2 regions of the Metabacillus schmidteae genome follow, and region 1 is predicted to be linked to the other one. Evidence: riboswitches for the same ligand, from Rfam matches in the RefSeq annotation. Region 1 holds a riboswitch; the other holds the start of a gene.
The links. Region 1 has a riboswitch for glycine ahead of gcvT (glycine cleavage system aminomethyltransferase GcvT). Riboswitches for the same ligand answer to the same signal wherever they lie in the genome.

Region 1 (4,984 bases):
TCATAATTTCTTTGATGACATCATTTGGCAAAACAGCTTCCTCTTCTTCAGGCAAGTCAAGCATCTTTTTAAGAGTCATATAGACAGCTTCACGACTACTGCAAGCTTCCCGTTGTAAGGTCATAATAGAGAAGGTGTTTGCAGCATATTGTGATGATGACTTAAGAGCAGAAATGGTGTCATAAAGATGTTGTTCTGTTTCTGAAAATTCGATTGGCACTGTTTCAACAATACGCTTTGGCCATTCAATACCTGTGTCACCGCGCCGATTTCTAATCATAACTTTATTAATGAGCTCACGTAATTGCTCATGGTCCTCAATTGAACGTTCCTTCGCTGAAAACACATCTGAAAAATAGGCTTCGTTTCCAAGATGGCCTGGTTTTAATAATGATACTAAGTTGAAAATTTCTTCTACTCTGTTTTGAACTGGTGTTGCTGTTAATAGTAAACAATATTTCTTTTTTAAATTTTGAACAAATTCATAGTTTTTTGTTTTATTATTTTTAAGCTTGTGAGCTTCATCAATTATGACGAGATCATAGTTCTGGTTATAGACAATGTCACGATGTGGGCTTCTTTTCGCTGTATCAATAGAGGACACAACAACATCACATGCTTCCCATACATAACTTTTCTTTTGTTCTACAGCAGGAATAAAGAATTTTTCAATTAATTCACGGGCCCATTGTGATACAAGTGATGCCGGGACGAGAATAAGTACTTTTTTGACCAGTCCCCGAATCATATATTCTTTTAAAATGAGACCAGCCTCAATTGTTTTTCCCAAACCAACCTCATCAGCAAGGATCGCTTTACCGTTCATTTTTTCGACGACTCTTTGCGCTACTTCTAGTTGATGAGGTAGAGGTGTAAAGTGTGGCAAGTGTTTTGGGGCTTGTAAGCCTTCAAAAGAAGGAACTTGTGTATTCTTTTGAACTTCATATGCAAGCTTGTAAAGCTCCCAATTTGACCACGGTCCATCATTGTTTAGTTTTTCTAGAAATCCCTCCTGCCAGGAGAAAAAGAAGTTCGTCTTGATGTTCATTGTAAAGACATTCCTTTCATGAAAATGACTTTTATGATTGTTCATGATTTTTCGTAGAATAAGTGAAAATAACATATAAAAAAGACTGATAACGACAAAAACCGAACATTCAATATAGAAATATTTTTTAATGTTAAGATAAAAAAGGATTGTCGAAAACATACACACATGGTAGGATGTTAATAAGAAAGTTCATCATTTTCATATCTTTCAGTCAGCTTAACGCTTTCATTCGTTTGAAAATGCAAATGTTTAAAATGTCAAATGTCATAATTCAGGTTTTAGTAGTATAGCCAACAAGAAAACAAAATATGTGCGGATGAGAATAAGGGGAGAGACTATAGGTTAGTATAGCGCCGAAGGAGCAAACAATTGTGAATCTCTCAGGCAAAAAGACTCTTATTTGACGCGACTCTGGAGAGTGTTTGCGTGTGTTCACGTAAACTACCAAAGGGGAAAGCTTTATGAGGTGATAGTATGTCTTATTACAAGGCCACTAGTATCACGCACTCATAAGGTAAACTTTCAGGTTAAAAGGACAGAGACTTCCACAAGTAGATGGGAGTGTTATGTCCTTTTTTTGATGCATTTTTTAATATCGGAAGGAGTAGTCCACATGACAGAACTACATCGAACACCTTTATACGATCTTTATAAAGAGTATGGTGCCAAGACAATTGATTTTGGAGGTTGGGATTTACCTGTTCAATTTACTTCTATTAAGGAAGAACATGAAGCCGTTCGAACAAAAGCGGGGTTATTTGATGTATCACATATGGGTGAGGTCGAGGTTCGAGGTGAAGATAGTTTAGCTTTTTTACAAAAGGTTGTAACGAATGATGTGTCTCTTCTTAAGTCAGGTGGCGCCCAGTATACGGCTATGTGCTATGAAAATGGCGGAACAGTGGACGATTTACTCATTTATAAAAAAGAGGAAAATGATTATTTGCTGGTTATTAACGCTTCGAACATCGAAAAAGATCTTGAGTGGCTAAAAGCAAATAAAAGTGGAAATGTGACAATTGAAAATAAATCAGATGAATATGCTCTTCTTGCTCTTCAAGGGCCAATTGCAGAAGAAGTTCTTCAAACACTAACGGACACAAACCTATCTGAAATCAAGCTTTTTAAGTTTAAAAACGATGAAATAGTTGCTGGTGTTCATGTGTTAGTGTCTAGAACTGGCTATACAGGTGAGGATGGGTTTGAGCTATATTGCCATTCGAATGATGCTGCAACTTTATGGAGAAACATTCTTGAAGCAGGTAAAAGTAAAGGTGTTATTCCATGTGGACTAGGTGCGCGAGATACATTACGTTTTGAAGCAACATTGCCTTTATATGGTCAAGAGCTCTCGAAAGATATTACCCCAATTGAAGCGGGCATTGGGTTTGCAGTGAAAACAAACAAAGAAGCTGAGTTCAATGGAAAAGCGGTTTTATTGCAGCAAAAGGAAAAAGGAACTGCTCGTAAGTTAGTGGGAATTGAGTTATTGGAAAAAGGTATTCCGCGTCATGGTTATGAGGTTTTTTCTGGTGAAGAAGTCATAGGTGTTGTGACAACTGGAACACAGTCACCAACCTTAAAGAAAAATATTGGTTTAGCTCTACTAAAATCTGAATTTACACAGCCGGGTACAGAGGTTGAAGTTCAAATTAGAAAAAAACGTTTAAAGGCTTCCGTGGTTGCTACACCATTTTATAAAAAATCAAAATAATCGTTTAACTAAATGTGTAACTGAGAGGAGATTTCACGACATGAATCATCGTTATTTACCAATGACAGACCAAGACAAGCAGGAAATGCTTCAAGCAATTGGTGTTCAATCAATAGATGAATTGTTTCAGGATATTCCTGAGAACGTTCGTTTTAAGGGAGATTACAAGATTAAGCGGGCAAAATCAGAAACAGAGCTCTTAAAAGAATTATCGCAGCTTGCAGCCAAAAATAAAGATTTACGCAAGAACGCGTCATTCCTTGGTGCAGGGGTTTATGATCATTACATGCCAATTATTGTTGATCATGTCATTTCTCGATCAGAATTCTACACAGCATATACTCCATATCAACCTGAGATTTCACAAGGTGAACTACAAGCGATTTTTGAATTTCAAACGATGATTTGTGAGCTAACCGGAATGGATGTGGCAAACTCATCGATGTATGATGGTGGAACAGCATTAGCGGAAGCCGCAATGCTTGCAGCTGGACAAACAAAAAAGAAAAAAATTCTCGTTTCAAAGGCCGTAAATCCTGAAACACGAGATGTAGTAAAAACATATGCAGCGGGTCAATATATCGAAGTGATTGAGATTCCTGTACAAAATGGTGTAACAGATTTAGAGGCATTAAAGCAGGAAATGAATGAAGATGTGGCAGCAGTTTTAGTTCAGTATCCAAACTTCTTTGGTTCTATTGAGCCATTAAAAGAGATTGAGCCGATTGCGCATACTGGAAAAAGTATGTTTATCGTTTCATCCAACCCTCTTGCTTTAGGTGCATTAACGCCTCCGGGAGCATTTGGTGCCGATATTGTTGCAGGAGATGCACAGCCATTTGGAATTCCTACAGCTTTTGGTGGACCACATTGCGGCTATTTTGCTGTAACAAACAAATTACTCCGTAAAGTTCCAGGTCGACTTGTTGGGCAAACAACAGATGAAAATGAAAAACGCGGATTTGTTTTAACTCTTCAAGCACGTGAACAGCATATACGACGTGATAAAGCAACATCTAATATTTGCTCAAATCAAGCATTAAACGCCCTTGCAGCTTCAGTTGCTATGACAGCTTTAGGCAAGCAGGGTGTTAAGGAAATGGCCATTCAAAATATCCAAAAAGCTAACTATGCAAAAAGAGCTTGTTTGAATGCAGGAATAGAAGTTCCATTTGACCAGCCTATATTCAATGAATTTGTGATTAAGCTTTCAAAACCTGTTTCCGAGGTCAATAAGCGCCTTTTAGAGAAAGGGATTATCGGTGGATTTGATTTAGGGAAAGTTGATGCTGAATTTAAACATCATATGTTGATTGCCGTGACAGAGCTACGTACAAAAGAAGAAATCGACACACTTGTGATGGAATTGGGGGATGACAATGAGTAATCAAGATCAAGCATTAATTTTTGAATTAAGCAGAGAAGGACGTATTGGGTATAGCTTACCAGAGCTTGAAGTCGATGAGTTGTCATTAGATGAACTAATTCCTACTGATTATATTCGTACAGAGGATGCTCTGCTTCCTGAGGTTTCAGAGCTCGATATAATGAGACACTACACAGCTTTATCCAAGCGTAACCATGGAGTTGATTCTGGGTTTTATCCATTAGGTTCTTGTACGATGAAGTATAACCCGAAAATTAATGAAAATGTAGCGCGTATTGCAGGTCTTGCCCATATTCACCCGTTGCAGGAAGAATCAACAGTCCAAGGGGCTATGGAGCTTTTATTTGACCTTCAAGAACATTTAAAAGAAATTACAGGAATGGATGAAGTGACACTTCAACCAGCCGCAGGAGCTCATGGTGAGTGGACAGGATTAATGATGATTCGTGCCTATCATGAAGCAAACAATGACACGAAAAGAACTAAGGTCATTGTTCCTGACTCAGCACATGGAACAAACCCGGCTTCTGCAACTGTAGCTGGTTTTGAAACAATTACAGTTAAATCAGATGAAAATGGTTTAGTTGATTTAGAAGATTTGCGCCGTGTTGTGGATGAACATACAGCGGCATTAATGTTAACGAATCCAAATACGCTTGGACTTTTTGAGGCGCATATTTTAGAGATGGCGCAAATTGTCCATGACGCAGGTGGCAAGCTGTATTATGATGGAGCTAATTTAAATGCTGTTTTAAGTAAAGCTAGACCGGGCGATATGGGGTTTGATGTTGTTCACCTTAATCTTCATAAAACATTTACCGGCCCTCATGGT
Region 2 (4,984 bases), 3.6 Mb from region 1:
TATGAACAGAATAGTGATCTTTTTCAAAGGTATCTTTTACCTCTGATACATGTTCCCAATCTGTCAAGACACAAATAGATTTCTCAGTTTGTGTAACTGCAGTGGATTCTATCAGTACATCAATTTCAAGTAATTGTTCTAATAAATCTAAAACATATTCTTCATTTGTTTGGCCAATATTATTGATTAGCTCTCCTGCTAATTGTTCTTGAGGAATAGGAAAACTAATTCTTTCAAATAGAGTCTCTAAAATACCTAATTTCTCTTCATCCTTTATATGAAAAGAATAATTTGAAATACTGCCCTTTTTTACAAGATATTCATTACGGGAACACCTGATAAACTGCATGCCTTCATTAAGATTTAACATAGCTTACTTTTCCTCCTTATACGTTTTCTCCATGTGCAGATCAAAGCCGACAACTGTTCCATTCATGTCCACCTTTGCAATTTCAATGATGTGATTTTTGTTTAAGTCTATTTCATTCACATTTGAAGCTTTAGCATATTTTACAAATTGATCAACTGCTCTTTTAAACTCATTCATATCATTTGGTATAGAAATCTTAATACTTTCTTTTAGTGTATATTGATCGATAAAAAAGTAGGATTCATACTTTTTGAAGAAACCCTGTATATTATGGGATTCAGTAATTGGAACCATGATTTGTATAGTAATAGTTTTCTTTTTTTCATCTCGGCCAATGACCTTTGTAATGACCTTATTGCAATGTGTATGTCCCTTTTTACCTAGACGTTCAATAAGCTTGTCCATTTCTTTTTTCATTGTCATAGGGTTGGAGATTTCTTTTTTAAAGGCTACGATTTCTGTAAAAACGAGAGTATCTGTTTCAATTATTTCAAGTTCTTTTAACATGGATAATTAGATCCTCCTTTTGCTAGGAATAAAGTAGTGTTTTTTGTGGATTTCCCTGAATTATGTCCCTTTTTTATATTCTTTTGTATAATAAAAAATGGTAAATATGGCTTTAGGTGGTAATTAGAAACCATGGAAAGTCACCTTTAAAGCATTCATTTGTTTTTACTACCTTCCAGCTGTTGTTTCAATGTCATTATAGTGAGGATAATTGTTAATTTAAATAGGAAGATTTGCAATAAATCATGGAGAATGAGTCAAAAATTCTGAAGGGACAGGTAAAGAATGAAGAGCTTAGGTGATCGAATAAAGTACTATAGAAAGAAAAAGGGACTAACAAGAAAGCAGCTGTGTGAAAATCTATGTGATGAATCAACAATTTTTCGACTGGAAAAAAATATGCACGTCCCTCGCTTGGATATCTTATATGAGATTGCAAATAGATTAAATATTCAACTTGAACAGCTTCTGCTTGAAAAAGATGAGAAGCTGAACAAAATAAAAGCATTATGTAGAGAACTAATCTATTTCAATGACTATTTGGCGTTAGAAATGGTGCTAAATGAACTTGATCAACTTATAAAAAAGCGTAATACATCCTGCCCGTCAAGGAGAATGCTTTTAAAGTACAGATCTTGGTTAACTGCGATCTTATTGTATAAACGGGAAGGCGAATATTCAGAAGCGAAGCTATTACTTGAAGAGCTAGTAGAAGAAGACTATTTTGTAAATGAAATAGACTTTGATATTCTAAATACTCTGGGGCAAATACATTTAGAACAAAAGCAGTATAAGGATGCACTCCTCTTTTTCAAAAAAGCCTATGAAATGCTTTCAACTAAAACACCTCAGATAAATGACTACACACTATTTCCAAGAATCGGTTATCACTATTCTCTTATTTTATATTATATGGAAAGCTATGATAAAGCACTTGAAGTAGGTTATACAGTCTTATATTATTTAGAAGCAAATCAACTAATTCACTATAGAGGTGAGATATGTAACTTGATCGGCCATATTTTGACGATCAATCAATTTGATAAAGAGGCAATGGAGTACTTCATAAAAGCAGAATTGTTATATACTTTAGAAAATAAGTAGTATATATAGATACATGTAATTTATATTATATTCAAATTATTTGTTTTGCTATTATCTCTCCTTTTACATTAAAACTATCAGCAGCTAGCTAACTAACTTGTTTTCCTTTTGATGCTGTGGACATAAAAGCTAGATTTAATAATATAGGTGCTTTGCAAGTTAATAGGAGGATCTTATCAAATATGAATGAGAGGATACTTTTGTTGTTGACAAGGTATGTGAGGAGCATTAAAATTAAAAATTATTTGAAAATAATTTTATAAATACCCAAGCTATGATCGCTATGGATGAAACTATAGCAGGAGCAGCTTCTGGAGAGACTGCGGTATTCCGTAGCGCCGAAGGATTCACAATCTCAGGCAAAAGGACAGGAGAGTATAGAATATCTATTTGAAACCATACTAATAGTTAGTAGGTGGACAAATACTATTTAATATTCTTATGACCAAGAGATTTGGATGATATCCGATCTCTTTTTTTGATGAGTTATTTTTGATCATTGATTTACATCGTATGGTGTGCAGCTTTTAAGGAGGAGTTAGATTTGGCACAACAAGAATTAAAGAGGGATTTAGCAAACAGGCATGTTCAATTAATTGCAATTGGAGGCACAATTGGTACCGGTTTATTCTTAGGATCCGGTAAGGCGATACAACTGGCAGGTCCATCTATTATTTTTGCCTATTTAATAATGGGTATTGCCGTGTTTTTTATTATGAGGGCGCTGGGAGAACTATTGTTGTCCAAAGCAGGTTATCAATCATTTACAGACATTGCCGAAGATTACCTTGGACCTAGAGTAGCATTTGTAACTGGATGGACATATTGGTTTTGTTGGATTATGATCGCAATGGCTGATATTATTGCTGTTGGTGTATATGTACAGTATTGGTTTGATATACCACAGTGGATACCTGCCATCATCTGTTTGATTGTATTGTTAGGATTCAATCTTTTAACGGTAAAGCTTTTTGGTGAACTAGAGTTTTGGTTTGCCTTAATCAAGGTTATAACGATTCTTTTATTAATCGGCATTGGGATTGTTTTGCTAATAATAGGATTTAAGACAGATGCAGGCACAGTGACTATTACGAACCTTTGGGAACATGGCGGGATTTTCCCTAACGGTATTTCAGGTTTCTTATTATCATTTCAAATGGTTTTATTTGCTTTTGTTGGAGTAGAGTTAGTGGGGGTATCAGCAGCGGAGACTGCGAATCCGAAAAAAAATATTCCATCTGCAATCAATAAGATTCCTTTAAGAATACTTTTTTTCTACATTGGCTCGATTATTGTTCTGTTATGCATCAATCCATGGACACAACTAACTGCAGATGAAAGTCCATTTGTAAAAACATTTAGTTTAATTGGGATACCAATTGCCGCAGGTATTATTAATTTTGTCGTCTTAACGTCAGCTGCTTCTGCATGTAACAGCGGGATGTTTTCAACAAGCCGGATTTTATATAATTTAGGCAAAAATGACCAGGCTTCCTCCAGTTTCGCGAAACTAAATAAAAATCATGTTCCCGGTAATGCGTTGTTGATTTCCACGCTTGTCGTATCGGTAGGAGCACTTTTGAGTAAACTGATTCCAGCACAAGCCTTTGGAATTGTATCAACGATAAGTTCCATTTGTTTTATTTGGGTATGGGGCGTTATTGTCATTTCACATTTAAAGTATAAAAAAACACGTCCACAATTACATGCAAAATCAACATTTAAAGCGCCTTTTACGCCATTTATTAATTACGTTGTCCTAACGCTTTTTGTGATAATTCTTATTATTATGCTGTTTGCAGAAGAAACACGTTCTGCATTATTGTTGACACCTATATGGTTTATATTAATATTTATGATGTACTCATATAGGAGCAAAAAGAAAGAAATATAAGTAAGAATGTCATTAGAGGAATCAAATTGATTTCTCTTTTTTCCTTTCAGGTAAACTTGTGCAAAATGAAAAATCATGGTACATTTTATTTGTGAAATACTTCACAAATGATAGAGGAGTTATTTTTAAAATCAATTTGTGGAATTATTCAAACATACCTAAATAAATTATCTATATAAAAACTCTAAAAAAATTTTTATCAATTTATGTGAAACACTTCACAAATATAAAAGTAGGTTAGGAGGAATCAGAATGAATATAACATTAGGTAATAAAATTGTATTAGTAGGTAATGGTGCTGTTGGTTCAAGTTATGCTTATGCGTTATTAAATCAGGGCTTATGCGATGATTTAATCATAGTCGATCTGGACGAAGAAAAAGCCAAGGGAGATGTCATGGATTTAAACCATGGTATAACCTATGCTCTTAGTCCAATGAATATTAGATATGGCTCATATAAAGATTGTAAGGATGCTGCTCTAGTTGTTATATGTGCGGGTGCAGCACAAAAGCCTGGTGAAACAAGACTGGATCTTGTGAATAAGAATGTTAATATATTTAAATCAATTATCGAGAACATTATGAATTCTGGCTTTAATGGTATTTTCTTAGTCGCTACTAACCCAGTCGATATTTTATCTTATGCGACTTGGAAATTCTCTGGTTTGCCTAAAGAAAGAGTAATAGGTTCAGGGACCATTTTAGACTCTGCAAGATTTAGATATATAGTAGGAGAAGAGTTTAAAACAGCAGCAATAAGTGTTCATGGATATATTATTGGAGAGCATGGTGACTCTCAATTTCCTGTATGGAGCAGCACAAACATTGCTGGAACACCAATCGCAGATAGGTTAACAAAGGAGAGAAAGGAAGAGATAGCTGCTAGTGTGCGTGATGCGGCTTATGAGATTATCAAAGCAAAAGGTGCCACGTATTATGGCATTGCAATGGGGCTAGTAAGAATAACAAAGGCTATTTTAAGAAATGAGAACGCCGTCTTACCTGTTGGAGCATTGTTAGAGGGAGAATACGGACATCATGATGTTTTTGTAGGGATTCCTTCTGTAATCACTAGAACAGGTGTCAAAAATATTGTTGAACTATCACT

Region 2: it holds a riboswitch for glycine, as region 1 does, so the genes downstream of both, HWV59_RS01060 (amino acid permease) here and gcvT (glycine cleavage system aminomethyltransferase GcvT) in region 1, are expected to answer to the same signal.

What each region holds. Positions count from the first base shown of each region.
Region 1 is NZ_CAESCH010000001.1:3,863,442-3,868,425, reverse strand. It holds gene HWV59_RS18920 (DEAD/DEAH box helicase) at 1-1,048, opposite strand, end outside; glycine riboswitch at 1,368-1,457, shown strand; gene gcvT (glycine cleavage system aminomethyltransferase GcvT) at 1,665-2,765, shown strand; gene gcvPA (aminomethyl-transferring glycine dehydrogenase subunit GcvPA) at 2,806-4,152, shown strand; gene gcvPB (aminomethyl-transferring glycine dehydrogenase subunit GcvPB) at 4,145-4,984, shown strand, end outside.
Region 2 is NZ_CAESCH010000001.1:236,149-241,132, reverse strand. It holds gene HWV59_RS01075 (hypothetical protein) at 1-370, opposite strand, end outside; gene HWV59_RS01070 (hypothetical protein) at 374-877, opposite strand; gene HWV59_RS01065 (helix-turn-helix domain-containing protein) at 1,163-1,981, shown strand; glycine riboswitch at 2,283-2,362, shown strand; gene HWV59_RS01060 (amino acid permease) at 2,526-3,875, shown strand; gene HWV59_RS01055 (L-lactate dehydrogenase) at 4,128-4,984, shown strand, end outside.